DNA from 4 places in the Escherichia sp. B1147 genome. Region 2 is predicted to be linked to each of the others. Evidence: predicted binding sites of a transcription regulator. Region 2 holds the regulator's gene; each other region holds the start of a gene.
What was found. The regulator CRP, encoded in region 2, controls carbon source genes, mostly activating them, when cyclic AMP is high. The targets are predictions, from matches to a motif close to ATGTGANNNNNNTCACAT.

Region 1 (3,151 bases), on a different contig from region 2:
CTCGCGACGTTCCAGGAAGTAGCTCACGCCCAGTTGTTTTCCAACTTCCCCACCAACGGAAACCGTTTTTGCTACCGGCATAATGCCGCCAACAATAATGCGGTCAATGTGGCTGTAAACCATCGTGTACTCATCCGCAACGAATACCTTTTCAACCAAAAATTCATTACGCAGCCCCTGGGTATCCAGCGTTTTTGCATGCGCACTGTGGATGCTCTGTCTTACGTCCACATCAACCTCCGATAATCATTGAACTGTAAAATCACAACGATTGTGAAACATCGTTTCGTTTTATTCTTTAAAGGATGATATGCCTGCACAGTGTGCTTTTCAATCAAAAATAAAACATTGTTTCATTTTTTGATAAGGGATTGAGAAAAGTGTCGCGTCGATCACGAATAGGTCAGGTGAAGGAAAAATTCAGAGTCTATAGGGTATGTGCGCAGACGTGCCAACCATCATCATGAAATGGCTTGATGGCGGCAGATGTTTAACGAATAGAAAGGAATTTAGATCTGGTCGTCACGTTCAATAGTTAACGCCACGCCCTGACCGCCACCAATACAAAGTGTAGCCAGTCCTTTACGCGCATTGCGTTTTACCATTTCATGGACCAAAGAAACCAGAATGCGGCAACCGGATGCGCCAATCGGGTGACCCAACGCAATTGCGCCACCGTTAACATTGACCCGACGTTCATCCCATTCGAGCATTTTGCCAACGGAAAGCGCCTGTGCGGCAAACGCTTCATTAGCCTCAATAAGATCGACATCAGAAAGCTGCCAGCCCACACGCTCAAGGCAACGGCGAGTCGCATATACCGGCGCAATCCCCATCAGTGCAGGATCGACACCAACACTGGCAAAGGCGCGAATACGTGCCAGCACGGGTAAATTCAATGCTCGCGCTTTGGCTTCGCTCATCATCATTACCGCAGCAGCACCATCATTAATCGATGAAGCATTACCCGCAGTAACCGAACCGTGGCTATCAAATGACGGATTTAAGCTAGCCAGCCCTTCTGCGCTGGCATCCGTACGCGGCTGCTCATCGGTATCAACAATCAGTAGCTGCCCATTGTTTTGCGTTCTTACCGGGACAATCTCATCTTTGAATCGTCCAGCGTCAATGGCCGCCCGCGCTTTTTGTTGTGAACTAAGTGCATAGGCATCTTGTAATTGACGACTGATACCATATTCACGCGCCAGATTTTCGGCAGTGACACCAATATGGTAATCATTGAACGCATCCCATAAGCCATCATGCACCAGACTATCAACCAGTTGGCTATCGCCAAGCTGTGCTCCGGTACGGCTATCAGTCAATACATGCGGTGCGCGACTCATGTTTTCCTGACCACCGGCGATAACAATATCAGCCTCGCCACATTGGATCGCTTGTGTGGCAAGATGCAGTGCTTTTAGCCCGGAACCACAAACATCATTAATTGTAATTGCCGAAACGCTGTTGGGTAGACCACCTTTAATGGCCGATTGCCGTGCTGGATTCTGCCCTGCCCCTGCGGTCAGAACCTGCCCCAGAATCACTTCATCTACCGCTGGTGCAGCAACGCCAGTGCGTTCTAATAACGCTTTCACGACCAGGCTACCAAGTTCCACGGCAGAATGGCCAGCCAACGCTCCACGAAAGCAGCCGATAGGTGTTCGTAACGCACCGACAATCACTACGTCTTTCATCACAACCTCGCACAGATTAACAGCGCAATAGTAAATGATTGTTAATGAAAATTATTTTAAATGTTTAAAAATAGTGATTTTTATCACAAAGGAAATTCACCGGAATGAGGGATGGATACCCAGCTGGCACGCAAGGTTTGCATCGACTAACACATGAATCCATGAGGAGATATGGCGTTAATCTCCCATATCTGACCTGGTTTATGGTAAATTGCCCTCCATTTTTCTTAATTTGTAGATGATACGTTCAAATAATGTCTAAAATTTGGTCAAAAGAAGAAACTCTCTGGAGCTTCGCACTTTACGGCACAGCCGTTGGCGCAGGCACGCTCTTTCTCCCTATTCAGCTAGGTTCAGCGGGAGCGGTAGTCCTGTTTATTACAGCACTGGTCGCATGGCCTTTAACATATTGGCCACATAAGGCCCTGTGCCAGTTCATCCTTTCGTCAAAAACATCCGCAGGTGAAGGGATTACTGGCGCAGTAACTCATTACTATGGCAAAAAGATCGGCAATCTGATTACCACTCTTTACTTCATTGCTTTTTTTGTCGTCGTGTTGATATATGCAGTGGCAATCACCAATTCGCTGACAGAACAGCTGGCAAAGCATATGGTCATCGACCTGCGCATTCGTATGCTGGTGAGTCTGGGGGTTGTGTTAATTCTGAATCTCATTTTTCTGATGGGGCGCCATGCCACAATTCGGGTAATGGGATTTTTGGTGTTTCCACTGATTGCCTATTTCTTATTTCTTTCTTTCTACCTCGTTGGTAGTTGGCAACCAGCTCTATTAACTACCCAGGTAGAGTTCAATCAGAATACCCTTCACCAGATATGGATATCGATTCCCGTGATGGTTTTCGCCTTTAGCCATACGCCCATTATTTCTACGTTTGCTATTGATAGACGTGAAAAATATGGCGAACACGCTATGGATAAATGCAAAAAAATTATGAAAGTCGCTTATCTCATCATCTGCGTGAGCGTACTGTTCTTCGTCTTTAGCTGCCTGTTATCAATACCACCGTCTTATATTGAAACAGCTAAAGAAGAGGGAGTTACTATTTTATCGGCACTTTCTATGCTGCCAAATGCCCCTGCATGGCTGTCGATTTCTGGAATTATTGTCGCGGTTGTAGCAATGTCTAAATCGTTTTTAGGTACCTACTTTGGTGTTATTGAAGGTGCAACAGAATTAGTCAAAACAACGCTACAGCAGGCAGGGGTTAAAAAAAGCCGTGCATTTAACCGCGCGCTGTCAATTATGTTAGTATCACTGATTACTTTCATCGTTTGCTGCATCAACCCTAATGCAATTTCGATGATTTACGCGATCAGTGGTCCACTTATTGCCATGATTCTTTTTATCATGCCAACGTTGTCAACATATCTCATCCCGGCACTTAAGCCCTGGCGTTCCATCGGAAATCTAATTACGTTGATCGTCGGTATC
Region 2 (3,151 bases):
TAACCCGACCACGGTCCCCACGGAGCGATTCACAATCCTCAGACGGGTCGCGCCGTAACCATTCTGTGTCACCAGCAACACCGTCATCAGGATCCAATACGACTTCGGCAGATGCAGCGCGGTCCCCATCAAACTGGCAACGCTTAACATCACGCTCAGTCGTCCGGCATTACGTAGTGCTGGCGATTTCAGGGAAAGATAACTTTTTAGCGCCGGAAGTAACGGCATTCGTCGCTGTTTATCCGCCAGCAGATCGCGGGCATAAAGCGGTTTCTGGGTACGCAGCACTCGAGCGATGCGGCTGAAGTGCCAGTAGCAGAATTGCCCCACAGGGTTATCCGGATGCTGGCGGGCGATTTTCTCCAGTGCGCCAATTTGCTTTTCCATCGTAAAACGCGTCGGCAGGCGATGGTAAAGAATGTCATCAGCCAGCACGCGCAGGCGAGCGGCGACGGTTTGCGCATTCCAGCGGATAACTTCTTCTGCATGGCTACGCTCGACCAGCTTTTGCACCTCTTCAGGTTGATGCAAACTGACCGAAATATGTTCCTGTAAATCCAGTGCTTCCTGAAAAATGCGCAACATCCGCTTGTAATCGGTATTATTTTGCGCGGAAAGCATGTGCATTTGCTGATAGCACTGGGTAATCAAATCGACCGCTTTTTGCTGGCGTACCAGCAGTGGCGGGAGTGCTTTTTCAGGATCGGTATGCTGAGTGAGCAGACTGTATTTGATTTCACAGTAATCAGCCAGTTCACGGTAGAGCAGACTAAGTGACTCGCGTAGGGGCTGTTCGCGCCAGAGCCAGAACCAGAACCAGTTAAACAGTCCGTACCAGAGCGTGCCTAACGCGTAGATGAGCAACGGTTCCCAGACCGGCATATATCCCGCCAGACTGAGTGTAAAAATGGCGGCGAGTAACGATGCGGGAAGCAATTTTGCGTGCAATGGCCCAAGCTCGGCAGTGACGCCAAGTACCAGCGTTAACCCGGTCAGCAAAAAGGGCAGGGGGATATCTTTTTCCAACAGCAGCTGTGTCAGTAAGCTACAGGTAGCAAACAGCGACGCGCCAATAATCAGGCGTTTGAAAAAACGTTTATGGGGGGTATCAAGCCCCGCAATGTTGCAACAGGCAGGGACGAGTGAAAACAGCAGGCCGAGTCTTAATTCGCCAAACAACAGACCAACGGCCACGGGCAAACATAGCACCAGAGTTTGTCGTAGTGCATAGTTGATATCAGGATGATAAATCAGTCTGCGCCACATCGGTTTAAACAAAATGGCGCGCTACCAGGTAACGCGCCACTCCGACGGGATTAACGAGTGCCGTAAACGACGATGGTTTTACCGTGTGCGGAGATCAGGTTCTGATCTTCCAGCATCTTCAGAATGCGCCCTACGGTTTCACGAGAACAGCCGACAATTTGACCAATTTCCTGACGGGTAATTTTAATTTGCATACCGTCCGGGTGAGTCATTGCATCGGGTTGTTTCGCCAGATTCAGCAGCGTCTGCGCGATGCGACCTGTAACGTCGAGGAACGCAAGGTTTCCGACTTTCTCTGAAGTGACTTGCAGACGACGCGCCATTTGCGCGGAGAGACGCATCAGAATATCCGGGTTCACCTGAATTAATTGACGAAATTTTTTGTAGGAAATTTCAGCTACTTCACAGGCGGTTTTTGCACGTACCCATGCGCTACGTTCCTGGCCTTCTTCAAACAGGCCCAATTCGCCAATAAAATCACCCTGATTCAGATAGGAGAGGATCATTTCTTTACCCTCCTCGTCTTTGATCAGCACTGCCACAGAGCCTTTAACGATGTAGTACAGCGTTTCCGCTTTTTCACCCTGGTGAATAAGCGTGCTCTTGGATGGGTACTTATGAATGTGGCAATGAGACAAGAACCATTCGAGAGTCGGGTCTGTTTGCGGTTTGCCAAGCACCATGCGCGGTTATCCTCTGTTATAAGCTTTCTCCAGAGCCAGAAAACGCCGCTGTCTCTGGATTGCCGAAATGTGCTTCCCGCTACCTGGGAAGGGGCTATCAACTGAACTGCACGGTAATGTGACGTCCTTTACATACATGCAGTACATCAATGTATTACTGTAGCATCCCGACTGTTTTAGCATAGCTTTCGCTTTGTGTCTCCTGGTGTCTCGCTTCAGCATGACCCAGGTCGCCTTCCGTTGCGCGATTTGGTCAGTACGCGTACTCTGTCAGGAAAACTGACGCAATGGAGTTTCGATTATGCAAGCGCGTGTAAAGTGGGTTGAAGGGTTAACTTTTCTGGGCGAATCCGCCTCTGGTCACCAGATTTTAATGGATGGTAACTCTGGCGATAAAGCGCCAAGCCCGATGGAAATGGTGCTGATGGCGGCGGGTGGCTGTAGCGCCATTGATGTGGTTTCTATCCTGCAGAAGGGGCGTCAGGATGTGGTCGATTGTGAAGTAAAACTGACCTCTGAACGCCGCGAAGAGGCACCGCGCCTGTTTACCCATATCAATTTGCATTTTATCGTCACCGGTCGCGACTTGAAGGATGCAGCGGTTGCGCGTGCGGTGGATCTCTCTGCTGAGAAATATTGTTCAGTGGCGCTGATGCTGGAAAAAGCGGTGAATATTACCCACTCTTATGAAGTGGTTGCTGCGTGATTTAACTACCCCGTTGTGATGCCGGATAGTATTTTATCCGGCTTATTGGTGAAGTTACTCGATTTTCTTCCCTTCCATCAGTCGTTGCACCAGCGGCAGCATAATTAACTCCATTGCCAGACCCATTTTGCCTCCCGGCACCACTAATGTATTGATGTGGGAAATGAACGAACCTTGCAACATCGCCAGCAGCCAGGGGAAATCGATCCCCTCCAGATTACGAAAATGAATCACCACAAAGCTTTCATCCAGCGATGGAATGCCTTTTGCGGCGAAGGGGTTTGAAGTGTCGACGGTGGGGACGCGCTGGAAGTTAAGATGGGTGCGGGAAAACTGCGGCGTGATGTAGTTGATATAGTCTTCCATTGAACGTACAACCGAGTCCATCACCGCTTCTCGTGAGTGTCCGCGCTCGCCGGTGTCACGGATAAGCTTTTGAATCCACTCCAGGTTAACGATAGGCACTACGCCTACCAGTAAATCCACATGCTGCGCG
Region 3 (3,151 bases), on a different contig from region 2:
GATCGGGAAACCTTCCGCTTCCAGTGTTTCGATCGCTTCAACAACTGCCGGATAACGCGCCAGCACGTCTGCCGGGATCTCTGGCAGGCTGATGCTTTCAGCAATAATGCGGTTTTTCACGTAGCGTTCGAAAACTTCAGACAATCCCTGAACACGCGCTTCGTTGCGGGTATTACCTGCGGACATACCGTTGGAGACGTACAGGTTACCAATGATATTCATCGGAATATAAACGGTCTGATTGTCGGACTGGCGAGTAAAAGGCAGGCCGCAAATTCCGCGATCTTCATTACCTGATTGCAGATCAATTAGCATGCTGCCGGTCAGTTCATTTTCCGGATCGTAAAACGCGCGCAGACGGTCATCGAGCAGGCCTTCAGGCACGTCGTCATTTTCGGTCAGCGGGAACCATTTTTCGTTGGGATAATGCACGAACGGACCGTTGGCGATGGTTTCGCCCAGCCAGAAGTCAGCAAAAAAGTAGTTGGTAGAGAGACGCTCGAAATATTCACCGAGTGCAGAAGCCAGCGCTGCTTTTTTTGTTGCGCCTTTACCGTTGGTAAAACACAGGGCGCACTCTTTGTCGCGAATATTTACCGACCAGACGTTAGGTACTGGGTTCAGCCATGAGGCCTCTTCAATCTGAAAACCGAGGTCGGAGAGTTTTTGCTGGAAGCGAGCGATGGAGTCTTCCAGAGCGGCATCTTTGCCGGGGATAAATGTTTGCGTCATGAAAATCACTTTAGTCGTACGGAAAGCGCGCAATAATACGGGTTTTATCTCAAAGGCGCTATCACCGCCGCCACGCCGATGAACTGTTAGCTATGCTTTTAGCGGATAAACTACGATAAGAGTATAAAAATGAAGGCGTTCGATCTCCACCGTATGGCATTCGATAAAGTGCCTTTTGATTTCCTTGGCGAAGTTGCCCTACGCAGTCTCTATACCTTTGTGTTGGTCTTTTTGTTCCTCAAAATGACAGGGAGACGCGGTGTGCGACAAATGTCACTATTTGAGGTATTAATCATTCTGACGCTGGGGTCGGCGGCAGGGGATGTGGCGTTTTATGACGATGTGCCGATGGTCCCGGTGCTTATCGTATTTATTACCCTGGCGTTGTTATACCGCCTGGTGATGTGGTTGATGGCGCACAGTGAAAAACTGGTAGATTTGCTGGAAGGTAAACCTGTTGTCATTATTGAAGATGGCGAGTTGGCCTGGTCGAAACTCAATAACTCCAACATGACGGAATTTGAGTTCTTTATGGAACTACGGTTGCGTGGCGTGGAACAACTGGGGCAGGTACGTTTGGCTATTCTCGAAACCAATGGCCAAATCAGCGTCTATTTCTTTGAAAATGACAAGGTGAAGCCGGGCTTACTGATTTTACCCAGTGATTGTACTCAGCGTTATAAAGTGGTGCCGGAGCCGGCGGACTATGCCTGCATTCGTTGCAGTGAAATCATTCATATGAACGCAGGAGAAAAACAATTATGTCCGCGCTGTGCAAATCCAGAATGGACTAAGGCAAGTCGGGCAAAACGGGTGACCTGACAGCGAAAACATCGGTTTTTTGCTAATAATCCGAGAGATTCTTTTGTGTGATGTAAGCCACATTTTTGCCCTCAACGGTTTTACTCATTGCGATGCGAGTCACTGAATGATAAAACCGATAGCCACAGGAATAATGTATTACCTGTGGTCGCAATCGATTGACCGCGGGTTAATAGCAACGCAACGTGGTGAGGGGAAATGGCTCAAATCTTCAATTTTAGTTCTGGTCCGGCAATGCTACCGGCAGAGGTGCTTAAACAGGCTCAACAGGAACTTCGCGACTGGAACGGTCTTGGTACGTCGGTGATGGAAGTGAGCCACCGTGGCAAAGAGTTCATTCAGGTTGCAGAGGAAGCCGAGAAGGATTTGCGCGATCTTCTTAACGTCCCCTCCAACTACAAAGTATTGTTCTGCCACGGCGGCGGTCGCGGCCAATTTGCGGCTGTACCGCTAAATATTCTCGGTGATAAAACCACCGCAGATTATGTTGATGCGGGTTACTGGGCAGCAAGCGCTATCAAAGAAGCGAAAAAATACTGCACACCAAATGTGTTTGATGCGAAAGTGACCGTTGATGGTCTTCGCGCTGTTAAGCCAATGAGTGAATGGCAACTCTCTGATAATGCTGCTTATATGCATTACTGCCCGAATGAAACCATCGATGGTATCGCTATCGATGAAACACCAGACTTCGGTAAAGAAGTGGTGGTCGCTGCCGACTTCTCTTCAACGATTCTTTCCCGTCCAATTGATGTCAGCCGTTATGGTGTGATTTACGCTGGCGCTCAGAAAAATATCGGCCCGGCAGGCTTGACGATTGTTATTGTTCGCGAAGACTTGCTGGGTAAAGCGAATATCGCCTGCCCATCGATTCTGGATTACTCCATCCTCAACGATAACGACTCCATGTTTAACACACCGCCAACGTTTGCCTGGTACTTATCTGGCTTGGTCTTCAAATGGCTGAAAGCGAACGGCGGTGTGGCTGCAATGGACAACATCAATCAGCAAAAAGCAGAACTGCTGTATGGGGTGATTGATAACAGTGATTTCTACCGGAATGATGTAGCGAAAGCTAACCGTTCGCGGATGAACGTACCGTTCCAGTTGGCCGACAGCGCGCTTGATAAATTGTTCCTTGAAGAGTCTTTTGCTGCGGGCTTACATGCGCTGAAAGGTCACCGTGTGGTCGGCGGAATGCGCGCTTCTATTTATAACGCCATGCCGCTGGAAGGCGTTAAAGCACTGACAGACTTCATGGTTGAGTTCGAACGTCGTCACGGCTAATGCCGACATTTTGCGTAATCCCCACAGCCAGACTGTGGGGTTTTTATTTCTGTTGTAGAGAGTTGAGTTCATGGAATCCCTGACGTTACAACCCATCGCCCGTGTCGATGGCACTATTAATCTGCCCGGTTCCAAGAGCGTTTCTAACCGCGCTTTATTGCTGGCGGCATTAGCGCACGGCAAAACAGTATTAACCAATCTGCTGGATAGCGATGACGTGCGCCACATGCTGAATGCACTGCAGGCGTTAGGGGTGAGCTATACGCTTTCAGCCGATCGTACGCGTTGCGAAATCATTGGTAACGGCGGC
Region 4 (3,151 bases), on a different contig from region 2:
AATCATCAACAATGGCGCACGGATCATCGCAATAATGATCACCAGTCCGGCAATACAGCCTATAAATGTGCCGATGATGCGCAAAAAGCCGCGATAGCGGATGGCACCAGAGTACGGTTCGCCACCGGCGGCAAAGGCCGGACCAGCGGCAACAATCGCCGCAGTCAGTACAGCCCAGCGTGGTGTTTCAAGCTGAAAATGAAAGCCAACAAACAGCGCCAGCACAATGGCGGTCGCCAGTTTTACCGCGAAGCGAATATGTTGGTTAGCAATGGAGAAAATACCCATCGTGATTAACCAAACTCACGCAGGCGATGGGCCATTTTACGGAAGAATGAATCCTGGCTTTCGTCGCGATCTTGTTTGCCAGTGACGACCACGGTGGCGGTAGTCCCCGCAGGCCAGATATTGTCTTGCTGGTTGTCGAGGCGAATACGTACCGGCACACGTTGCGCCAGGCGCACCCATTCAAGGTTGGAATCGATGGTCGCCATACCTTTATCATCACGCGTGCTGCTGGCGTTTGTTACCCCAGCGGCGATGCTATCGACAGTCCCTTTCAGAACGGTGTTGCTGCCAAGCGGCGTGATTTCTGCGCGATACCCGGAACGTACTCCTTCCAGCTTAGTTTCTTCCATATAGGCCAGCACATAGAAGGAGTTCTGTTTCACCAGCGCGACAGCCGTTGAACCACGCGTAATAAATTCACCGGTATAGACGTTGAGATTGGTCACCCAGCCATCCGCTGGCGCGCGGATCACTGTACGTTCAAGATCCAGTTTTGCCAGATCGCGGGTTGCCTGAGCTTTCGCTAACTGATGCAAAACCGTTTGCAGCACGTTATTGGCCTGGTCAATCTCTTCACGTGACATCGCCTGTATGCCGAGACGGTTGCGACGTCCAGCCTCCTGGCGTTTTTCCTGTGCCAGCACCTGATAATAGGCAACATCGGCTTCCGCTTCTTCGAGGGCCTTTTGATAGCGCGGCTGGTCGATGGTGAACAGTACCTGTCCTTTTTTCACCAGCTGATTATCATGAACATTCACCTGGGTAATGAGTCCAGAAACGTCAGGCGCGATCGCGACGACGTCGGCGCTAAAGCGTGCGTCACGCGTCCACGGGGATTCAGTGTAATAGACCCAGGCATTAAAAATTGCGATGAAGGCCAGAATGACTAATACGACCGTGATGGCCGTACGGGAGAATTTTCTTATAAGTGTTTTCACTTCAACCTCAAACGAACAGTCGCGATATCAAATAAAACAAACAGCAATAGAGCGCGGTGTTGAACAGCGCCGGATGCCAGACAAAATCGTAGATACCTGTTGGCACAAGGACCCGGCGCACCAGCCAGAAAATCGCCAGTGATAAAAGCAATTCGAAAAATATCGGTGGGAAGGACAGCCCAAACACCACGATAACGGGAAACAGACTCATGTTGACCTTGGTTGTATAGAGAGAGCAGGTGTTGTTATTTTCAGCATCTGTCGCCGCAGAGAAGGGCATGGAAAGCCGGGCGAGAGCAACATTGCTGTAGATTGATATTTAATATATTAGCGTAACTGTTATGCTGTTATCTATATTATGTGATCTAAATCACTTTTAAGTCAGAGTGAATAATGGAACGACTAAAACGCATGTCGGTTTTCGCCAAAGTGGTTGAATTTGGTTCGTTTACCGCCGCCGCCAGACAGCTTCAAATGAGCGTTTCATCCATCAGTCAGACGGTGTCAAAACTGGAAGATGAGTTGCAGGTAAAGCTGTTAAACCGCAGCACACGCAGCATTGGCCTGACCGAAGCCGGTAGAATTTACTACCAGGGCTGTCGTCGGATGCTCCATGAAGTGCGGGATGTTCATGAGCAGTTGTACGCCTTCAATAACACGCCTATCGGGACGCTGCGCATTGGCTGTTCTTCAACTATGGCTCAAAATGTTCTCGCCGGGCTGACGGCAAAAATGTTGAAAGAGTACCCAGGTTTAAGCGTCAATCTGGTTACCGGAATTCCAGCACCCGACCTGATTGCCGACGGTCTGGATGTGGTGATCCGCGTCGGGGCGTTGCAGGATTCCAGCCTGTTTTCCCGCCGTCTGGGGGCGATGCCGATGGTGGTGTGCGCTGCTAAAAGCTATCTCACTCAGTATGGCGTACCGGAAAAACCCGCCGACTTAAGTAGTCATTCGTGGCTGGAATACAGCGTGCGTCCGGACAATGAATTTGAACTGATCGCGCCAGAAGGGATCTCGACTCGCCTTATCCCGCAGGGACGGTTTGTTACTAACGATCCGATGACGCTGGTGCGCTGGTTAACGGCAGGCGCCGGGATCGCGTATGTGCCGCTGATGTGGGTGATCAATGAGATCAATCGTGGGGAGCTGGAAATCCTGCTGCCGCGTTATCAGTCGGATCCACGCCCGGTTTATGCCTTGTATACCGAAAAAGATAAGCTGCCACTGAAGGTGCAGGTCGTGATCAACTCACTGACGGATTATTTTGTCGAGGTCAGCAAGTTGTTTCAGGAGATGCACGGGCGCGGGAAAGAGCATTAATTCATGTGCGTAGGCCGGTAAGCACCGCATCCGGCAACCAATGCCTGATGCAACGCTTATCGGCCTGGATAGATTACGCGGTACCGCCAACGGTCAGGTTATCAACTTTCAGCGTCGGCTGACCCACGCCAACTGGCAAACTCTGCCCTTCTTTACCGCAAACACCCACGCCGTTATCCAGTTTCAGATCGTTGCCCACCATCGAAATCTGCTGCATGGTTTCGATACCGGAACCAATCAACGTTGCACCTTTCACCGGCTTCGTTACTTTACCGTTTTCAATCAGATACGCTTCTGAGGTGGAGAAGACAAATTTGCCGGAGGTGATATCCACCTGTCCGCCGCCGAAGTTCGGCGCATAGATGCCATACTCAACGGATTCAATGATTTCCTGCGGCGTCGATTTACCCGGCAACATATAGGTGTTGGTCATACGCGGCATGGGCAGGTGAGCGTAGGATTCACGACGACCATTACCAGTCGGCGTCATCCCCATTAAGCGCGCGTTGAGTTTATCCTGCATGTAGCCTTTCAGGATCCCGTTCTCAATCAGCACGTTGTACTGGCCTGGCGTACCTTCGTCATCAATCGCCACTGAACCA

Region 1: a site for CRP is predicted at 1,769-1,786, ahead of A9180_RS17260 (acetyl-CoA C-acetyltransferase). Genes of this name have one in related genera too.
Region 3: a site for CRP is predicted at 1,600-1,617, ahead of serC (3-phosphoserine/phosphohydroxythreonine transaminase). Genes of this name have one in related genera too.
Region 4: a site for CRP is predicted at 1,585-1,602, ahead of aaeR (HTH-type transcriptional activator AaeR). Genes of this name have one in related genera too.

Annotation. Positions count from the first base shown of each region.
Region 1 covers NZ_LFHY01000015.1:478,750-481,900, reverse strand. Annotated here, with positions in the region: gene kduI (5-dehydro-4-deoxy-D-glucuronate isomerase) at 1-231, opposite strand, end outside; gene A9180_RS17260 (acetyl-CoA C-acetyltransferase) at 510-1,697, opposite strand; gene A9180_RS17255 (amino acid permease) at 1,952-3,151, shown strand, end outside.
Region 2 covers NZ_LFHY01000008.1:13,793-16,943, reverse strand. Annotated here, with positions in the region: gene A9180_RS07430 (YccS/YhfK family putative transporter) at 1-1,266, opposite strand, end outside; gene crp (cAMP-activated global transcriptional regulator CRP) at 1,317-1,949, opposite strand; gene A9180_RS07415 (OsmC family protein) at 2,251-2,655, shown strand; gene A9180_RS07410 (phosphoribulokinase) at 2,710-3,151, opposite strand, start outside.
Region 3 covers NZ_LFHY01000011.1:30,106-33,256, forward strand. Annotated here, with positions in the region: gene ycaO (30S ribosomal protein S12 methylthiotransferase accessory factor YcaO) at 1-732, opposite strand, end outside; gene A9180_RS09625 (DUF421 domain-containing protein) at 862-1,554, shown strand; gene serC (3-phosphoserine/phosphohydroxythreonine transaminase) at 1,753-2,841, shown strand; gene aroA (3-phosphoshikimate 1-carboxyvinyltransferase) at 2,912-3,151, shown strand, end outside.
Region 4 covers NZ_LFHY01000015.1:33,248-36,398, reverse strand. Annotated here, with positions in the region: gene aaeB (p-hydroxybenzoic acid efflux pump subunit AaeB) at 1-288, opposite strand, end outside; gene aaeA (p-hydroxybenzoic acid efflux pump subunit AaeA) at 294-1,226, opposite strand; gene aaeX (p-hydroxybenzoic acid efflux pump operon protein AaeX) at 1,234-1,437, opposite strand; gene aaeR (HTH-type transcriptional activator AaeR) at 1,620-2,549, shown strand; gene tldD (metalloprotease TldD) at 2,623-3,151, opposite strand, start outside.